DNA from 4 places in the Agrobacterium sp. NPDC090273 genome. Region 1 is predicted to be linked to each of the others. Evidence: predicted binding sites of a transcription regulator. Region 1 holds the regulator's gene; each other region holds the start of a gene.
What was found. Region 1 encodes LexA, which represses DNA repair genes until DNA is damaged. Its sites were predicted from a motif close to TGTTCNNNNTGTGTTCNG; they were not measured.

Region 1 (4,553 bases):
CCATCGCCATTGTCGGCGGCGTGGTCGTGACATCGTTGATCGGCGGCCTGTCGACGGCTGTCTATTCCATCGAACATTTTCATCGTGTCACCACTTATGGACTTGCCGCAAACCTCGCCGCCATGCCTGTCATGTCGCTGATTGTCATGCCTTTCGGCCTGATTGGCATGCTGCTGATGCCCTTCGGGCTGGATGCGCCGTTCCTGAAGGTCATGGGCTATGGCATGGCCATGGTGATTGAAATCGCCAATGGCGTCGCCTCATGGGGCGGCAGTGCCGCAATCGGCCGCCAGCATGGCTGGTTTCTGGCGCTTTCCACGGCAGGCTTCCTGCTGCTCTCGCTGTTTCGCACGCGGCTTGCCCTGTCAGGCATTCCTCTGCTGTTCCTGGCTTTCGGCCTCTCTGTGGCCGAACATCACCGCCCGAGGCCCGATCTGCTGATCTATGAGGATGGAACGCTGGTCGGGCTGGTCGGGGAGAGCACGGTGGCGACAACCAAGACACGACCGTCCGGTTTTGTATACGACCAATGGTCCCGCGCCTTGCTGCTGCCGGAAAAAACCGTCTCACCGATCTTTCTCAAGACCGAGAAAAAGATGAAGGAGACCAATCCGCAGAGCGCCCAGCCGTCGAGGGAGAGCCGGCGCCTTTCCGATGAGCAAAGGGCGAAGGCGATTGAGGATATCGGCAAGGCGCTGGCTGCAGCGGGTCAGGGCTTTACCTGCCACAGAAGTCTCTGGTGCGCTGCCCGCAGCGCCAAGGGCCAGCGCATCGTCGTTCTCGAGGATACGTCGCTGACCGGGGCAGCCTGCGATATCGCCGATATCATCGTCACCAGCAGACGAACCTCATTCCAGCAGTGCCGTTCGGGCGCGGTGCTGTTCAGCCGCGATGTCCTGCGGCGCATAGGTTCGGTGGAAATGACGCTGTCTCATGAGAATGAAGGCGGGCCGATTGGACGGTTGGCGACGGCCATGGCGGGCACGAACCGCCCTTGGAGCGAACACCGCTCCTATGATTGGAAAACTCGGTCGTTTGACCGTGAGACATCTGAAACGATCGAGGAACTGGTTGCGGCGACGCCATAAGGGCCGCCGCACCAATGACGATTTTTCAAGCCTGGCTGCGCAGATCGGCAACCACGGTTGAGACGTCGCGGATCTCCTGTTCATGCGGTTCGTCGCGCCAGATTTCCTTCAGGCCGGCGTCGTACCAGTCGCGCATCGCCGGAAGGGCGAGAAGACGCTCCAGATAGGCTTTTGCCGCTGGTGAAAGGTCGGCGCCAAAGGACTGAAAACGGAACGCCACGGGTGAGAAGAAGGCGTCGACAGCGGTAAACTCCGCACCGGCCAGATACGGGCCACCAAAGCGGGAGAGCCCCTCGCTCCACAGTGCATCGATCCGGGCAATATCCGCCGCAAGACCCTTATTGTCCGGGTTCGGCGTGGCACGGATGCCGACGCACATGGGGTAGAAATTGCGCAGCGAGAAAAAGCCGGCATGCATTTCGCTGGCCGCGGACCGCGACCATGCGCGGGCGATGGCGTCAGCGGCCCAGACGCCATCATGCCGTTCCGCCAGATATTCGACGATCGAAAGTGATTCCCACACTGTCGTCGTGCCATCCACCAGGCAGGGCACCTTGCCGGTTGGCGAAAAAGTGGTGAAGGGCACATCCTGCCCGAATGGCACGAGCTTTTCGTTGAAGTCGATGCCCAGCGTGCGCATCAGCACCCACGGTCGCAGCGACCAGGACGAGTAGTTCTTGTTGGCGATATAAAGATCGTACATGGCATGCTCCCCGATATGATCTGGCTTTCTTACGACCAGGATACACGCTTCGAATATCGAAAATATTCCATGGCTCCCATAAGCCGAAATGATGGGTCGGTTCGAAATGAGCCGTTACACCGGATCATGCAATCAGACCGGCACGCTGTCATCCAGCGAAGCGGGCCGGTTCAGTCGAAATCAGACCGTCTGCCCCCCGCGCTTCCTCATCGTTTTCTCGCGCCAACAGATGCCGACCGGACTGGCTTGGCTTCTGTTGTGAAGGATCACCGTCGCTCGACCAACGTTTTTCGCGGGAGCGCTCCGGCAGGCGGTGTCTCGTCAGACAAAACGCAGCCTCACGATTTATTCGGCAAGACTATCCAGCACCCGACCAATCTCTCTCCATCATGCCAAAGATTGTTCATATCCCTGCCGAGATAAAGCCGATGCTCAGGACCCGGTTCCACACCGGATCTGTGTTTCAGCCCTTTATGGGCACGACGCAAAACACCGCAAATGACACAATCCATTGTGTCACGCCCAAAAGCAAAACCGCCAGCCAATGGCCAGCGGTTCAAGCGTCGATACAGATCGATGCGGCGTTAGTGATAACGCCGGATAAGGCCAACCAGCTTGCCCTGGATTTTCACCCGGTCAGGTCCGAAGATTCGGGTTTCATAGGCCGGGTTTGCAGCCTCGAGCGCAATCGAAGCGCCCTTGCGGCGGAAGCGTTTCAGCGTTGCCTCTTCGTCATCCACCAGTGCCACAACGATGTCGCCCGGATTGGCCGTGCTGCCATCGCGAATGATGACGGTATCGCCATCAAAGATACCGGCCTCGATCATCGAGTCGCCCTTGACCTCCAGCGCGTAGTGTTCGCCAGAACCCAGCATGTCCACAGGCACTGCCACGTCATGCGTGTTGTTCTGGATCGCCGAAATCGGCACACCGGCCGCGATACGGCCCATGACGGGAACATTGACCGCACCGGCAAAATCATTGCTGGCGGGTTTCAGCGATGGGGCAGGGGCTGGCTCAGGCGCCTTAGGCTTGCCAAGGCTGCCTTCGATAACGCTTGGCGAGAAGCCGCGTTGCGGTTTCAGGCCGGGCGAATAGGCCTCGGGCAGCTTGATGACTTCAAGTGCGCGCGCCCTGTTCGGTAGCCGGCGAATAAATCCGCGTTCTTCAAGCGCGGTAATCAACCGGTGGATACCGGATTTGGAAGCAAGATCGAGTGCATCCTTCATTTCATCGAAGGACGGCGGCACGCCGGATTCTTTCATTCGCTCATGAATGAAGAGAAGCAATTCCTGTTGTTTGCGCGTCAGCATGAGGAAAACACCCTTGAGAATCGCATCGAAAAGTTGCGAAACAAATACAGAACGAACACTATATGTTCCATATGTGTTCTGCAATCCCCTAAAATTTCGTGAAACTGCAATCGGTTATTTTGATGAGTGACGCGTTTTGTTCCGGTTGTGTGTCCCAGGCCCCCGAAACAGCGTTTCAGGCAAATTGATCCAGCTCCTAAAGCGCGTCACGCAATCTCACGTCGGCCAGCGCACCAAGGCTTCGCGGCCAGCTTCCGTCAAACCATAGACGCCCCGCTCAAGCCGTTCGAACCAGCCATAGACGTTCGATTGCAATATCTTGCCGGCATCGGGGGCGTTCAACTTGACTTCCCGAAGCCGGAGCGGTCCTTCGGAGAGCGCTTTCGCACATCCCAGCGCCTGCTGGCGATAGGCTGTCATCTGCGGCATGCGTGTGCTGCCGCCAAGGACCGGATCACCCTTGCGTTTCTGGTGTTCGCGCATCAGCCGCGAGCGTCGTTTCGGGTTGGTGCGCGGCATCGGCGATACCGAACTGACGATGACACTGACATGACCGCCTTCGGAGACGGCAAGCATGCCAATTCCCAGCCGCCGGCAAAGATCGCGGTAACGCTTATCGGTCTCGCGCCCTCGGCCACTGACAGACATTTTTGCCGCGATCCAGACTTCGTCGGATATCGCGGCACGATCGATCGCCTGAAGGATCAGCTCGAGATTGAAGGCGAGTTTCAGTTCGCACACCACCACCACAGGCGGATCACCGTCACTCATCCCGACAAGGTCGCAGCCGCCGATTTCGCCCTTTACCGTATAGCCGGCATTTTCAAGGAAGGCTTTCACAGGTTGGTAGAGGGAGGTTTCCATGCGGGCACTCGGAAGAAAGAATCGTCTGGCGACCATACAGCAAGACGGTGCTGGATCACGACACCCCTTGAAAACTGAGGGGCGCCACCTCATCTAGGGATCATCACCCGTTATCGATGGCTTGCAGCAGTGGTTTTCCTCGCGCAATGCTGTCCGGGTCTGCAAAGGGCGCTCTCCAGAAACGGATCGAGCGCCCTTTGTGTTTTTCGCAACGGGTCTCGATGGAAAAAGGCATCAGGATAAATCTCCGGGGATTGCCGCAACCCCGCAGGCTTCGAATGAAAACGCTTACACCTTTTTTACGATCTTCTCAGCTTCCCACGTCTCTGGGTTGCCAAATGGCTGTGTCACGATATCTACGGCCCTGCTTTCGAGGGTCATGTGGACATGACCGGATCGTCTTGTGGGACAGAAGGCTCTTTGCCGCTCAAAGCATCTTTCTGAAATCGTGATGGATCGCTGCCAGTGTCTCCGCATGGAGATATGGCGCGTGAGCGGGAAAATTTCGCATGAAACGCATGAAATTCGCATTGTTTCTGGGCCTGCTGGTGGCCACGGGATGCCAGACCGTGTCGCCCAATTCTC
Region 2 (4,553 bases), on a different contig from region 1:
TCGCGGCCCTCGAAAACATCGGTGCGATAGGCAAGAACGGTCGTGTACACGTTCGTTCCCACACCGTATTCAGACACATACTGCTTCGGCAAAGTCGAGATTGCAGCCTCACTGGAAAGGCCGTGTTTTTCCAGGTACTTTTTTTCGCCTGCAGTCAAAAGTTCGATGGCGGGCTCGGAGATTTTTGCCATATCCCAGGTGTAGGACCCGGCGTCGACCATGGATTTGATCTGGGCGGTCGGTTCTGCGTTTGCCTGTACCCCGACGACCTCGATACCGGTCGCCTCTTTGAATGGGCCATAATAGACAGCGTTATATGCCTTGGTGTAGATGCCGCCGTCGTCACGGACGATGATGCGCTTGCTCTGTGCGTTTGCAGACGTCCAGATTGCCGGGGCAGTCAATGCTACTGCGCCAACGGCACTTGTCGTCAAAAACTGTCTGCGTGTCCAGTTGGACTTATCCTTCATGCTCATCGTCGTTCTCCTCTTGGAACGTTGTTGATCCTTGTCAGCACCTGTTTTTCAGGCTTGTTATTTCTTGGGCTGCGGCGGCTCACGACCTGGGGAGCAGCCGGCCAGGGTTGAAAAGGTTTTCAGGGTCGATTGCGGACTTTATTGCGCGCATCAGCGAAAGCTCTGCCGAGGGTTTGTAGCGGTCCATCTCGGCGAGCTGGACCTGGCCGACGCCGTGTTCAGCACTGAACGTTCCACCGAGATTGTCTGCAACATCATTGACAGCATGACGCAGCCGCGACGCGAGATCGTCTCGGTCGGAAAATGCATTCCAGGCATCGAATGAAAAGAACGGAATGAAATGGATGTTGCCGTCACCCATGTGGCCAACGACGACGATCTCCGCCGAGGGTACAATTGCCTTAACGGCCTGCGTTGCCTGATCGATGAATTGGGGGGTGGCTGAAACCGGAACTGCGCAGTCCGTCGTCAAACCGACACCAGCCTTTTTATTGGCCTCGGACACGCTGTGACGAACCTCCCAGATCGCAGCCCTTTGCGCTTCGCTGGAGGCAATCATGGCGTTACCGATCAGTTCCGCCTCGAATGCCTGTTCAAGGACATTCTGCATCGCATTGTCGAGATCGTCCTCGCCGCCGGAATCGGAAAGCTCGATCAACAGATGCCACTCGTGCTCGGTGTCGAGCGGCGAACGGCGCTGAGGAACGTTTTCCAGCACCAGATCGAGCTGCTTGCGGTTCATCAATTCGAAGCCAGAGAGCTTGGCGCCGTATGCCGCCTGCACCGCAGTCAGTAATTTCAACGCCTGATCCGGATGATCCAGACCAGCCCAGGCCACGGCCGCACGCGCCGGATATGGATGCAACTTAAGGACGGCAGCAGTAATGATCCCGAGCGTTCCCTCGGAGCCTATGAACAGATGCTTCAGATCATAGCCCGTGTTGTTCTTGCGGAGCGCCTTCAGCCCCGACCAGATTTTTCCGTCAGGAAGAACAACTTCGAGTCCGAGAACGTTATCGCGTGTATTCCCATAGCGTAGAACAGAGGTTCCACCAGCGTTGGTCGCGATCGTGCCGCCAATCTGGCAGGAGCCCTCTGCACCGAGGCTGACAGGATAAAAGCGACCATTTGCCTGGGCAGCCTCATGAATATTCGCCAGAATACAACCGGCCTGGACTTCCATGGTGTTGTTGACCGGGTCGACCTTGATGATCTGGCGTAAACGATCCAGGCAGATGATGACCGGTGGGCTGCCCGCCGGGTCTGGAATGCTGCCACCAACCAGGCCCGTATTGCCACCTTGCGGCAACACTGGAATGGCGCGCTCTCTACAAAACGCTACGATATCGGACACTTGCTGGACATCGACAGGGCGGGCAACACACAGCGCCCGACCATGGTAGCGACCGCGCCAGTCCTCCGTGGCAAACGCCATATCAGCGGGATTGGTGACGACAACATTGGCCCCGAATTTTCGAACCAATTCCTCCACAAGATCCATCGTTTGCCCCATTATTTAATTGCATTACGATTATTGTGTATATATTACGATTTCTTCGTGTTTATAGCAATATACAAGATGGCTTTACGGCTATTTTTTAATCGCACCTGGATTGTTGTCCGATTTTCAGCATTGCGCCGGGACCAACCCTTTGCCAGCGCATAAGTCGCGAACAAATCCATAACGGATTCCCAACCTTCCGCCTGCCGGTGCGTTCCTTTTTTGTTCATGATGCGCTATCAGACGTAAAAGCTCTCCGCGTCACGATGCCCGAATGAGGAGGCAGGCGATTGCCAATCAGCGGTGCAACGGCGAAAAAAACGCGAGACTCTAAGTAACTTGTCCTGAACGACGGAAAGCAGATGACGGCGACCTACCTGGAAAAACTCAACGACCGGCAGAGAGAAGCGGTCGAGCACGGTATTGGAATGCCCGATGGCCAGACAGGTGGACCGTTGCTGATCATTGCCGGCGCCGGTTCAGGCAAGACCAACACGCTTGCGCATCGCGTCACACATCTGATCGTCAACGGCGCAGACCCCAGACGTATTCTGCTGATGACGTTTTCCAGGCGGGCAGCATCGGAAATGACGAGGCGCGTTCAAAGGATTTGCCGGCAGGTTCTGGGTGAAAATTCCGCTGTCATGACCGACGCGCTCGCCTGGGCCGGAACGTTTCACGGGATCGGCGCGCGGCTTTTGCGCATGTATGCTGAACAGATCGGCCTGAATGGCGACTTCACGATCCACGACCGGGAAGACAGCGCCGATCTGATGAATATCATCCGGCATGACCTTGGCTTTTCCAAAACCCAAAACCGCTTCCCGACGAAAGGCACATGCCTTGCGATCTATTCCCGCGTCGTGAATTCAGAGTGCACCATCAAGGAAGCGCTCAAGAATTCATTCCCGTGGGTGAGCGAATGGGAAAACGAACTGAAGGAACTGTTCGGCGCCTATGTCGAGGCCAAGCAAGCCCAAAACGTCCTCGATTACGACGATCTCCTGCTTTATTGGGCTCAGATGGTGTCAGCGCCGGAACTTGCCGACGATATCGGCAATCGCTTCGATTATATTCTGGTCGACGAATATCAGGACACCAATCGCCTGCAGGCATCGATCCTCAGATCACTGAAACCGGGCGGCCAGGGCCTCACGGTCGTTGGCGATGATGCGCAGTCGATCTATTCTTTCCGGGCCGCTACCATTCGCAATATTCTCGATTTCCCAAGCGAGTTTTCGCCCAAGCCAGCCGATGTGATAACCCTCGATCGCAACTACCGCTCGACGCAGCCGATCCTGGCGGCTGCCAACGGCGTAATCGATCTGGCGCGAGAGCGGTTCACCAAGAACCTCTGGACTGACCGGCAATCCGAACAGCGGCCAATGCTCGTGACAGTGAAGGACGAGACCGATCAGGCGGCCTATATCGTCGAACAGGTTCTCGCTAATCGTGAAATCGGCATGACGCTCAAAGAGCAGGCCGTCCTTTTCCGCTCATCCAACCACAGTGGTGCGCTCGAGGTCGAGCTCACACGCCGCAATATTCCCTTCGTGAAATTTGGCGGTTTGAAATTTCTCGACAGCGCCCATGTCAAGGACCTGCTGGCCGTGCTTCGTTTCGCGCAGAATCCTCGCGATCGCGTGGCCGGGTTCAGGCTGTTCCAAATGTTGCCGGGTGTCGGCCCGCAGACTGCCGGTAAAATTCTCGACACGATTACAGCCGAGCCCGAGCCACTGATCTCGCTAGCAGAAATTCCGGCTCCACCGAAGAGCGGTGAGAACTGGGCGAAATTCGTCGAGCTTATGCTTGGCCTCCGCAAAGCGGGTGCCGGCTGGCCGCATGACATCGAATTGGCACGTCTCTGGTATGAGCCTCACCTCGATCGCATCCACGAGGACGCTGATACTCGCAAGGCTGATCTCGTTCAGTTGGAACAGATAGCAGCCGGTTATGCCAATCGGGAAAGATTCCTGACCGAATTGACACTCGACCCCCCTGATGCGACCAGCGACCAGGCGGGCGTTCCTCTTCTCGACGAGGACTACCTGATCCTTTCAACCATCCACTCATCCAAAGGACAGGAATGGCGCTCCGTCTTCCTGTTGAATGTTGTCGATGGCTGCATTCCCTCCGACCTTGGCGTCGGCAGCACGGCTGAACTGGAAGAAGAACGCCGTCTGCTCTACGTCGGCATGACACGGGCACGTGACAGCCTGGCCCTGATTACGCCGCAGCGATTTTTCACGCACGGGCAGAATGCTCAGGGCGACCGCCATGTCTACGCCTCGAGAACCCGCTTCATTCCCGCGACCCTGCTGCAGTTCTTCGAAACGACGAGTTGGCCGAAAGTCAGCGCGAACGCCAGCGAGCGCAGTGCCAACCAGATCCGTATCGATGTTGGGGCACGGATGCGATCCATGTGGAAGTGAGACGCGCCATTGCCGTGCAGTCATCTCAAAACACAAGAGGAGGCTTCAAGCGTTGATCGGTGTGATCATCGTCTTGTGTGCAACGCTTCATTACGTGTTCCGCAAGACCGGCTGGCTCTCACCATCGACGCTTTACGTTTCAGG
Region 3 (4,553 bases), on a different contig from region 1:
TGCCAACACAGTTCGATATGTTTTCAGATGACCAGACACCGGTGCGGGGAAAGCCTGCCGCCGAGGGCAGGGTGAAAAAAACAACCGCCGCCGCAGTCATGGACGAGGGTGATATGGTTGCGCACCTGGCCGCAACCGGCCGATACCGCATCCTGAAGAAACTCGAACCCCGGCAGACCGCTGCCAATGCTCGTTCCGAGTTTCCTCTGAAGGGTGTGATCCTGGACACGGAGACGACCGGCCTCAGCCACCGTAAAAACGAGATTATCGAGATCGGGCTGATCGCTTTCACTTTCGACGAACACGGTGCAGTCGGCGATGTCACGGGTATCTACGGCGGATTGCAGCAGCCGAGCATCTCCATTCCCGCCGAAATCACGAAATTGACTGGTATCACCGATGAAATGGTTGCGGGCGAAGTTATAGACTTGCAGGCGGTGCAGTCATTGATTGATCCCGCAGATTTGATCATTGCTCACAACGCCGGTTTCGACCGTCCGTTCTGCGAGGCGTTCTCGCCGATCTTCGCCAACAAGGCCTGGGCTTGCTCGAATGCAGAGATCGATTGGTCGGCAAGGGGTTTCGAAGGCACCAAGCTTGGCTATCTGATCGGGCAGGCTGGTTTCTTCCACGATGGTCACCGCGCCGTGGATGACTGCTTTGCTTTGCTCGAAGTGTTGGATCGGAAAGTCGATGCGGTGAGTTCGACACCTTTTGGCGAGCTTTATCGGGCGAGCCAGCGCTCCCGAGTTCGGATTTTTGCGGAAAACAGTCCCTTCGAGATGAAGGACCATCTGAAGGCGCGTGGTTATCGCTGGTCCGATGGCAGCGAAGGCCGCCCCAAATCCTGGTGGATCGAAGTCGACGAGACGGATCTGGAACCTGAGCTTCATTACCTGCGGACCGAAATATACCGATATTCGGAAGCTGACCCGTTAACGAAGCGGTTGACTGCCTTCGACCGTTTCAGGGCGTGATTGCCTTAAATCATGCACGGTTTTCTGGAGCTTTGCATTATACGCATGGCTGCGCTGCGGTCTGACCCCTAACGCGATTTCCGGGATGCTGTATATATCAACTCAACGAAGCGATGTACCTCCTCCCACAGAGCTTCGGGTTTCAGGCGACCCACTCCTCCTCCCAGGGAAGCCTGAGGGAACAGCGACACTCCTCCTCCCAGTCGCTGTTCGGTTTTTTCGAAAGCCTGCCGCACCTCCTCCCGCGGCAGGCTTTTTCGTTTCTGGCTACAGATTGAAATCAAATTGCGGCTGATACTGGGTATCGTGCTGGTCTGCTTCCGTTGAGAGTGATGACAGTGTCACCCCGAGCAAGCGTATAGAGCGTTTGAACGGATGGACGCTGGTCAACAGCGCAGACGCAGCCTCGAATACATCCACGGTATTGGCGAAGGGAAGGGGGCCGGTCCGGCTGCGAGTGGCTTGGGTAAAGTCAGAATATTTGATCTTCACCGTCACGGTTTTTCCGCTGATCTCTCTCTCCACGCAGTAGTTCCATACCTTGTCGACAAGCGGCCGCAACTCAGCAATTGCGAGTTCGAGATCGTCGATGTCTTTTACGAACGTATCTTCGGCGCCAACGGATTTGCGAACCCGATCTGGTTGAACCTGGCGGTCATCGATGCCACGGGCAATGCCGTAAAAATAGGCGCCTGACTTTCCGAAGTGCTCAGTCAGAAACACCCGCGACTTTGCCTTGAGATCGGAGCCGGTCTCAATGCCAAGCCGGTGCATTCTTTCGGCTGTCGCCGGTCCCACGCCGTGAAATTTCTTCACCGCAAGCTGCTCGACGAATGCGGGCCCATATTTTGGCGTGATCACCGCCTGTCCATTCGGCTTGTTGAGATCAGATGCCATCTTGGCGAGGAACTTGTTGTAGGAAATGCCTGCCGATGCATTGAGCCCGGTAACGGATTTGATCTTTGCGCGGATTTCCAATGCGATCTCACTTGCGATCGGCATTGCCTTCAAGTTCTCGGTGACGTCAAGGTAGGCTTCATCGAGAGACAAGGGCTCAATCAGAGGCGTGTATTCTGCAAAAATCGCGCGAATTTGCTGGGACACAGCGCGATATACCTCAAACCGCGGTTTCACGAATATGAGTTCAGGGCATTTGCGCGCTGCGGTGACAGAGGGCATGGCGGAGCGCACGCCAAATTCCCGGGCTTCATAACTTGCTGCTGCAACGACGCCGCGTGCGGCAGCACCTCCGACCGCGACCGGTTTGCCCCGCAATTCGGGATTATCCCGTTGTTCCACGGAAGCGTAAAACGCATCCATGTCGACATGGATGATCTTTCGGATCTCGGTAACGTCATTCATCGCGGTCTTGGAAGCTTAGCCGCCTTAGGCGGTATGATTTGGAAACAAAGAGGGAACATACTCTCGGTTACCGGAGATCGCAACGCTTGACCGCGAAATCGAATGCCCAATATGTCAGGGCAGGTTTATTGAGTGGATTTAAAAAGCTGAAGCAGATGCGAAACATGTTTCCGCATCTGCAGGTGCAACACCAGTGTTGCGATATCAGGATGTCTTGACGAATTCGCCGCCCTTGATGATGAAGGGCATGTGGCGGCCCTGACCGGTCAGCAGAGAGAGATCTTCCAGCGGGTTGCCATCGACCACGATCAAATCGGCGAACGCGCCAGCGGCAACGGTCCCAAGCTTGCCCTCATAACCAAGCGCCTTTGCCGCATCGAGTGTGGCTGAGCGGATGACGTCTGCAGCCGGCAGATGTTCGCCTCTGAGGACGAATTCTTCGGACTGATGTTCATGCATCTCGCCCAACAGGTCGGTGCCGTAGATCATCGTCACTCCTGCTTCATGCAGGACCTTGAGTGCGTTGAAGCCGGCGCTGCGAACATCTTCAATCTTGGCAACCGAGACAGGTGGCAGACCGAGCGAAGCGCCATCCTTGGCCAGACGATCATAGACAATGTTGGTGGGAACGACGAACGCACCACGCTCTTTTGCCAGTTTCGCTGTTTCAGGCGTGATAAGGTTGCCGTGCTCGATCGATTTTACGCCGCATTCGATTGCGCGGCGGATGGCAGCGTCCGTATAAAGATGGGCCGCGACATAGGTTTGTGCGTTTTCGGCCTCCTCGACGGCAGCGAGCAATTCTTCACGAGAAAAACCGAGATTGGCGATCGGGTCGGTTGGCGATGATACGCCGCCATTTGCCATCAACTTGATGAACTGTGCGCCAGCCTTGATTTCTTCGCGGGAGGCGCGTCGAACCTCGTCAACGCCGTCGCAGATGCGGCCCAGCGCACCGAGTTGGTCGGGGTAATGCTCAACAGATCGACGGTTGAAGCGGCCGCGATAATCGGTGTGACCACCCGTCTGAGACAGCGCCTTGCCACAGATAATCAATCGCGGGCCAATAATCGTTCCTTCCTCCAGGGCCTCAACGAGGCCGTGGTCTGCACCCCCGAGATCGCGGACCGTGGTAAAACCGCGCATCAACATCGCTTTCATGATGTTGGCGGAACGTAGTGCCACCAGCGAATTCGGCAGATCCGCATTGGAGCCGAGATCGAGCTTGGTGGCAATGACGTGCACATGTCCGTCGATCAGGCCGGGCATCACGATCTTGCCAGCGAGATCGATGATCGTATCGGCCTGTTCGCTCACGCCGCTGCGGACCTCAACGATCAGCTCGTCTCGGATCAGGATGTCGACCAAATCCGTTGGCTTATCCTGCGATCCGTCGACCACGCGTGCATTTTTCAAAAGAACTGTTGTCATTGGTATAAGCTTTCAATCGAATGTCTGGGAATGCGAGATAGGCGCCAGCGGCTAGGATTGGCGTGCGGCCTGAAGAAAATAGGGGACAAGCCACGGGGCGAGAGCCTCGACGCGGGCGACGTGAGTTTCGTCATAACTTCCGGCGCGGTGCGTCAGGTTGATCGTACCGATGCACGTCCCATCAAAGATGACCGGAACGTTGATCTGCGTGCCGCCGCCAAGGCTGGCGATCAGTTCGTGATCGAAAAACGCCCATTTTAGGCCATCCATGTCCTTGGCCAGAAAGTTTTTCTGTTCACCGATCACATGTCGGCCCCAAGGCGTGTCCGTCATCGGTTTGCGACCGGAAACGGGATAATGCTCGGTGTCGGAGGAGTAGATGCGCACAACCTCGCCGCCATCAACAGCAAGCAGGGTGAACAGGATATGGCCGACCTCTTGCTGCAGCAACGAATCGAGAGCCTGGAAGAAGGGCTCCGGCTGATTTGTCTTTTTCATCGCCTCGTAGAGGTGCATGTCAGTTTGCATCACAGATATCCTCTTGTAATCGTGGGAGCGGCCAACGCCGCCCCCGTAATCGAGATCAGGAACGTCCTGCTCAGTTCGAACTCGCGGCAAACTCTTCCGCTTCGATTTCTTCCAGTGAACGGTTCTTCGTCGGAATGCCGAGCACGAGAACCGACAATGCGCCAATAAAGAGGATCACCGTGGTCATGCCGAACACGCCGGCAAATCCGCCGATCGGGTAGACAGCGCCCACCAGGATCGGGGCGGCGATGCCAC
Region 4 (4,553 bases), 780 kb from region 1:
AGCGTGAGTTTAGTTGCGCAGGCATATGCTGCTCTCGCCGGAGGCGGCCTCTGTGTCCTTCCCGCCTTCTTCCACGATGCCTTTCCTCGGCTTATCCCGGTTTTGCCAACGGCGTTTTCGCTGCAACGACAATTTCACATGCATATCCACGAGGACCACAAGAAAGCGCCTCACGTAAGAGCTGTCGCGACCTTCATCGCCGAACAGGTTGCCCGCGCATCGACTCAGTTCGACGGTAGCCAAGTCCTCGAAGGCGCATAACCAGGGAAACCACGCTGGTCTTTTTTGCACAACGGGTGGGCGGCTATTCGACTTTATTGCTCGAAGTTACGACGTACTCTGCCCCACGGTGTCGGTCACATCTCGCCGACAGAGGATAACTAGGAGGAGTTAGACAATGACGAAAATTGCTTGGATCGGACTTGGCTTGATGGGTAAGCCGATGTCGAAACACATGCAGAACGCTGGATACGAGGTGGTCGGATTCGATATCGATGCGACTGCACGCGAGCAGTCCCGCGCCCTCGGCCTGCCAGTTTCCGACACTCTGATTGCAGCAGTCAAGGATGCAGATGTTGTGTTCACGATGGTGCCTACTGGGAGCGATGTGAAGGACGTTCTCCTTGGGCCGAACGGTGTATACGCAAATGCCCCGAAGGGCGTTCTTGCAATTGATTGCTCAACAATCGGTGTCGACAACGCTCACGAAATCCATGCGGCAGCCAGAAATGTTGGCTCGGAATTCATGGAGGCTCCGGTTTCCGGTGGCACCGAGGGTGCTCGTGACGGCAACCTGACCTTCATGATCGGTGGCGACAAGAAGAACGCGGATCGCGTGACAGAGCTCCTACAGCCAATTGGTGACTATATCGCCTACGTCGGTGGCGACGGAGCAGGTCAGGCAGCAAAAATCGTGAACAACCTCATCATGGGCGTTTGCGTGACCGTCAACTGCGAAGCGACCGATTTGGCTAACCGCCTGGGTCTCGATCTCAAGGCGCTTTACGAGATCGTTTTGCGTTCCTCAGGCAACAACTGGGCCTTCAAGCTCTGGAACCCAGGGGTCGGCGTTGTACCCGAATCTCCTGCATCGAACGGCTACAAAGCTGGTTTCAAAACTTGGCTGCTTGCAAAAGATCTTTCGCTGGCCTTGGAGGTCGCACGCAATGCCGGCTCGAATGTCGCAACGGCTGAGGCCGCGTACGAGTTGTTGAATGCGCATATCAAGGATGGTGGCAAGGATATGGATTGCACCTCGCTCGTGCTATCTCTTGCCAAGCAGGGTCACGAAGCGCAGCGCAAAGCATCGTAAGAGCTTGCGCTCACCAAGCCGAGATCCGGGCGGAAATCAGTTGCTCACTGCCCTAATATCTTCGGCTCGTTCGGGACTGCGTGCTGACCGCAGGCGGTCCCGAACAGCTTGACCCAGCAAAACGTCCTGCCGCAGCCGAAAGGCAAACATAGGACCTCCGAAAGGCGTAAAATGCACATCGCTATCTATTGCATAGATAATCCAGCTACACCGGGGCTCCGGCAGAAGCATTACGACGAACATCGCGCATATCTTCGTGATCAGAACACCGTGAAGATCCTGATCGCAGGCCCACTGCTTGCGGAGGGATCTGAGGAAAAAATTGGAAGCTTGCTTGTCGTTGAGGCCGACGACCTCGTAGCCGCACGAAAGTTCAGTGCGAATGACCCATTTGGAATTAATGGTGTCTGGCGTGATGTGAACATTCATCCCTACTTGAAATCGACAGACAACCGCTAGACCGTTAGTTCGGTAGGTTCCCGAAACCGTTATGTCGGCACACCAGCCTCCGGCGTGCCGATTTTTTTTGGCATTTATTCTGGGGTGCGGCTAAATCCGCTTGAGGAAGCGCAAGCTACCATCTCCATCAACATTGGGTGTTCACGCGTTTGGTCGGCGGGTACACGAGCAGTATGCCAAGTGCCGATCAGCAACAATTGGCAATGCTCAACTAATGTCGTTCAGATCTTCTCGTTATACTTGTGTTCTTTCTGAGACTCACGTCTTGTTCCGTGAGCTTGAAGGAAATTGAAATTGACGAACGTAATCAAGAAAGTTGCTATTCACGATCTCGAAGCTGCCGAACGGGGATTTGGGATCAAACTCGGTAAGAATGACCTTGCCGTAACGAACACGGCTCAACGTGTTATTGATCTACTATACAGTCTTTACCACCGCCGAGCATCGAAGTCGCATGGCAAGTTTGCTGATGACGAGACCAACTACCCGACACAGACGCATGTCCGGGAGTATGTTGATTCCAACTACGGTGATTTCAATGCATTAACTTCCGCCATGATGCTGACCCTTAAGAAGGAGGCCAGTCAAAAAAATGCGCGCGGCGGTCACGTTTTTTTTGCCCACTTTGAACGAGACGCGAAAGACTATCTGCTTGTCGCGATCATCAATGATACGCTCGGCGCAGCCCTCACTGAAGAGCTGGATGTCGAGGATGTGAAGCATCTGGACATGGAAGGCTTTCGTTTTGCTGGCCGCATAAACATGACAGGGTGGTTGGCTGGCGAAGACCGCTACATCAGCTTTCTCAAAGGCAAGGGCGATATCGCCGAGTACTTCAAGGAGTTCTTGGGTTGCGATACCTCCGTCGCGGAGCGATACGATACCCAGGCCTTGGTGAAGGCAATCGGTGACTATGCGGAAGCGAACGGATGGCGAGGCGAGGAAAAGCAGGCTTTCTTAAAGAAAGCGAAGGATATTTGCGAGAGACTGGCAAAGGGTCAGCAGGAGCTGTCGCTTTCGGCGTTCTCCAATGAAATGGAGCCGGAAAATCCGGATGCACTGCTTGAAACTCTGACAGATCCGGAGAGAAAGCTAAACGATCACTTTGTACCACATCGCGGTAGTCTGGCGCGCTTGGTGCGGTTTCAGGCGAAAACAAAACACTGGAGCCTAGAGTTTGATCGTGAGGCTTTGAATTCCGGTCCCATTTCTTTTGACAAGGAAAACAACGTTCTGATCCTTCGCGAATTACCGCTAGATTTGTTGAATGATCTGCGTTCAGATATTGATGATGGAAAATCTCTCGTTTGAGCATTTATTAGAAGTCTACAAGCGAATGGTCATCGAAGATGACCGTGAAGGGACTCTTACGCTCAACGACGACAACATCGTTTCCATCGTAAAACTCGTAACAAAAGAAGAAAACCACAGCGCGGCGCAGATTTCCTTACTGGAAGGCGAAGACAGCGACATTGTCCTCGGGCGCACGCTTCGCCTCCATCTAGCTGCGCCTAAAAAATCACTTGGATGGTTGGTCAATGATTTTGACGCGCTGCTAAAGGTTGACGGCGCGCTCCTTAGACAACCGGATAATTATTTTATCATCGGGCCGAAGATAAGCAGCAAGGACCATCCACCGCAGTCCCTTCAAATTCGATACCGACAAATGATTTCGGTGATGGAACTTGTTGCGGAGGCTGCTGCTTACGTCGATAAAACACGTCAAGAGATGGTGTTCGTAACCGATAGCAAGGTCGCTATTCCTCTCCGGCTTTCTGAACGGCAAATGCTCGATATCAACTTGTCCGATGTGGCAAAGCTTTGCGCGGTGTTCTCGGATTCAATGCATAAGGATCAGAAGCTTGCGATACTGTCTCAGGCGGTGGTCAAGCTTGTGGCGAGTCAAAAGCCGCAATCCAGGCTAGCGTATCTCTTGCGCAATCTTGATGCGATAGTTGAAGAGGTCGCGAACGGTTATCGGCTCTTTGCATCGAGTTTCTCTTACTCGAAGATCAAGGGTGAAATGGAAGCCGCCCGTGTCGATCTAATCGGGAAGATTCACAAGACGATCGTTGACATCCAAGGTCAGTTGCTGGGTATCCCGGTCGCAACCATTGTTGTCGCGACGCAACTGAAAGAGGCTCCCAATTGCGGCCTGCCGTTCTGGAGCAACACTGCAGTAATTTTCGGTGCCTGGGTGTTTATCGCACTGCTTACCGTCGCAATAATCAATCAGTATCTCACATTGACGGTAATTGAGCAGGATGTCTCACGACAGCAAACAAAGCTTCGTAACGAATTTGCTGCCTTAGGAGATTCCATCACAACCGCCTTTGATAATCTTCAGTGGCGGATTACCTATCACAAGATTGCGCTCGTCGTTATTGCCGTCGTGGCCATAGGGGCTGCCTGCATAGCGACCGCCTCATATTCTTACCTCAATGGCAAATCCGTTATTTCGTGCATCGCAGGCTAAGCCGACTCCTGCATAACGTGATCTTTGGCAGAAATGACCACCCAATGTTGGTCGAAGGTGTGGTAGCCCGGCAACCGCACAGTTCCCGGGCTCTGTGACACTTATCGCCGATACGCCCCTTCGCCCGTAGCTTCATACGCTGCTGCTGCCCTAAAGATGGTAGCCTCATCGAAATGTCTCCCGACAAGCATCATGCCGACGGGCATTCCGTTGATTCCGCCAGCCGGCAGGGTGAGAGCAGGGTGGTGGCTAATATCGAACGGCGCAGTATTGAACGCCATCGGATGGGATGTTTTGAGCTCGACT

Region 2: the regulator LexA is predicted to act here: its motif matches at 2,190-2,207, upstream of ACIQT8_RS24680 (ATP-dependent helicase).
Region 3: the regulator LexA is predicted to act here: its motif matches at 2,380-2,397, upstream of dinB (DNA polymerase IV).
Region 4: the regulator LexA is predicted to act here: its motif matches at 2,004-2,021, upstream of ACIQT8_RS00720 (nucleoid-associated protein).

Annotation. Positions count from the first base shown of each region.
Region 1 covers NZ_JBIVYN010000001.1:917,350-921,902, reverse strand. The annotation lists gene ACIQT8_RS04575 (ComEC/Rec2 family competence protein) at 1-1,088, shown strand, start outside; gene ACIQT8_RS04570 (glutathione S-transferase family protein) at 1,114-1,791, opposite strand; gene lexA (transcriptional repressor LexA) at 2,376-3,104, opposite strand; gene ACIQT8_RS04560 (DUF2161 domain-containing phosphodiesterase) at 3,321-3,968, opposite strand; gene ACIQT8_RS04555 (hypothetical protein) at 4,478-4,553, shown strand, end outside.
Region 2 covers NZ_JBIVYN010000013.1:121,149-125,701, reverse strand. The annotation lists gene ACIQT8_RS24690 (ABC transporter substrate-binding protein) at 1-476, opposite strand, end outside; gene ACIQT8_RS24685 (FAD-binding oxidoreductase) at 556-1,977, opposite strand; gene ACIQT8_RS24680 (ATP-dependent helicase) at 2,340-4,409, shown strand.
Region 3 covers NZ_JBIVYN010000002.1:127,544-132,096, reverse strand. The annotation lists gene ACIQT8_RS06995 (3'-5' exonuclease) at 1-977, shown strand, start outside; gene dinB (DNA polymerase IV) at 1,245-2,339, opposite strand; gene ACIQT8_RS06985 (amidohydrolase family protein) at 2,544-3,770, opposite strand; gene ACIQT8_RS06980 (GAF domain-containing protein) at 3,822-4,298, opposite strand; gene ACIQT8_RS06975 (MFS transporter) at 4,369-4,553, opposite strand, start outside.
Region 4 covers NZ_JBIVYN010000001.1:135,814-140,366, forward strand. The annotation lists gene ACIQT8_RS00705 (LysR family transcriptional regulator) at 1-261, shown strand, start outside; gene ACIQT8_RS00710 (NAD(P)-dependent oxidoreductase) at 398-1,312, shown strand; gene ACIQT8_RS00715 (YciI family protein) at 1,484-1,771, shown strand; gene ACIQT8_RS00720 (nucleoid-associated protein) at 2,066-3,082, shown strand; gene ACIQT8_RS00725 (hypothetical protein) at 3,060-4,247, shown strand; gene ACIQT8_RS00730 (amidase) at 4,349-4,553, opposite strand, start outside.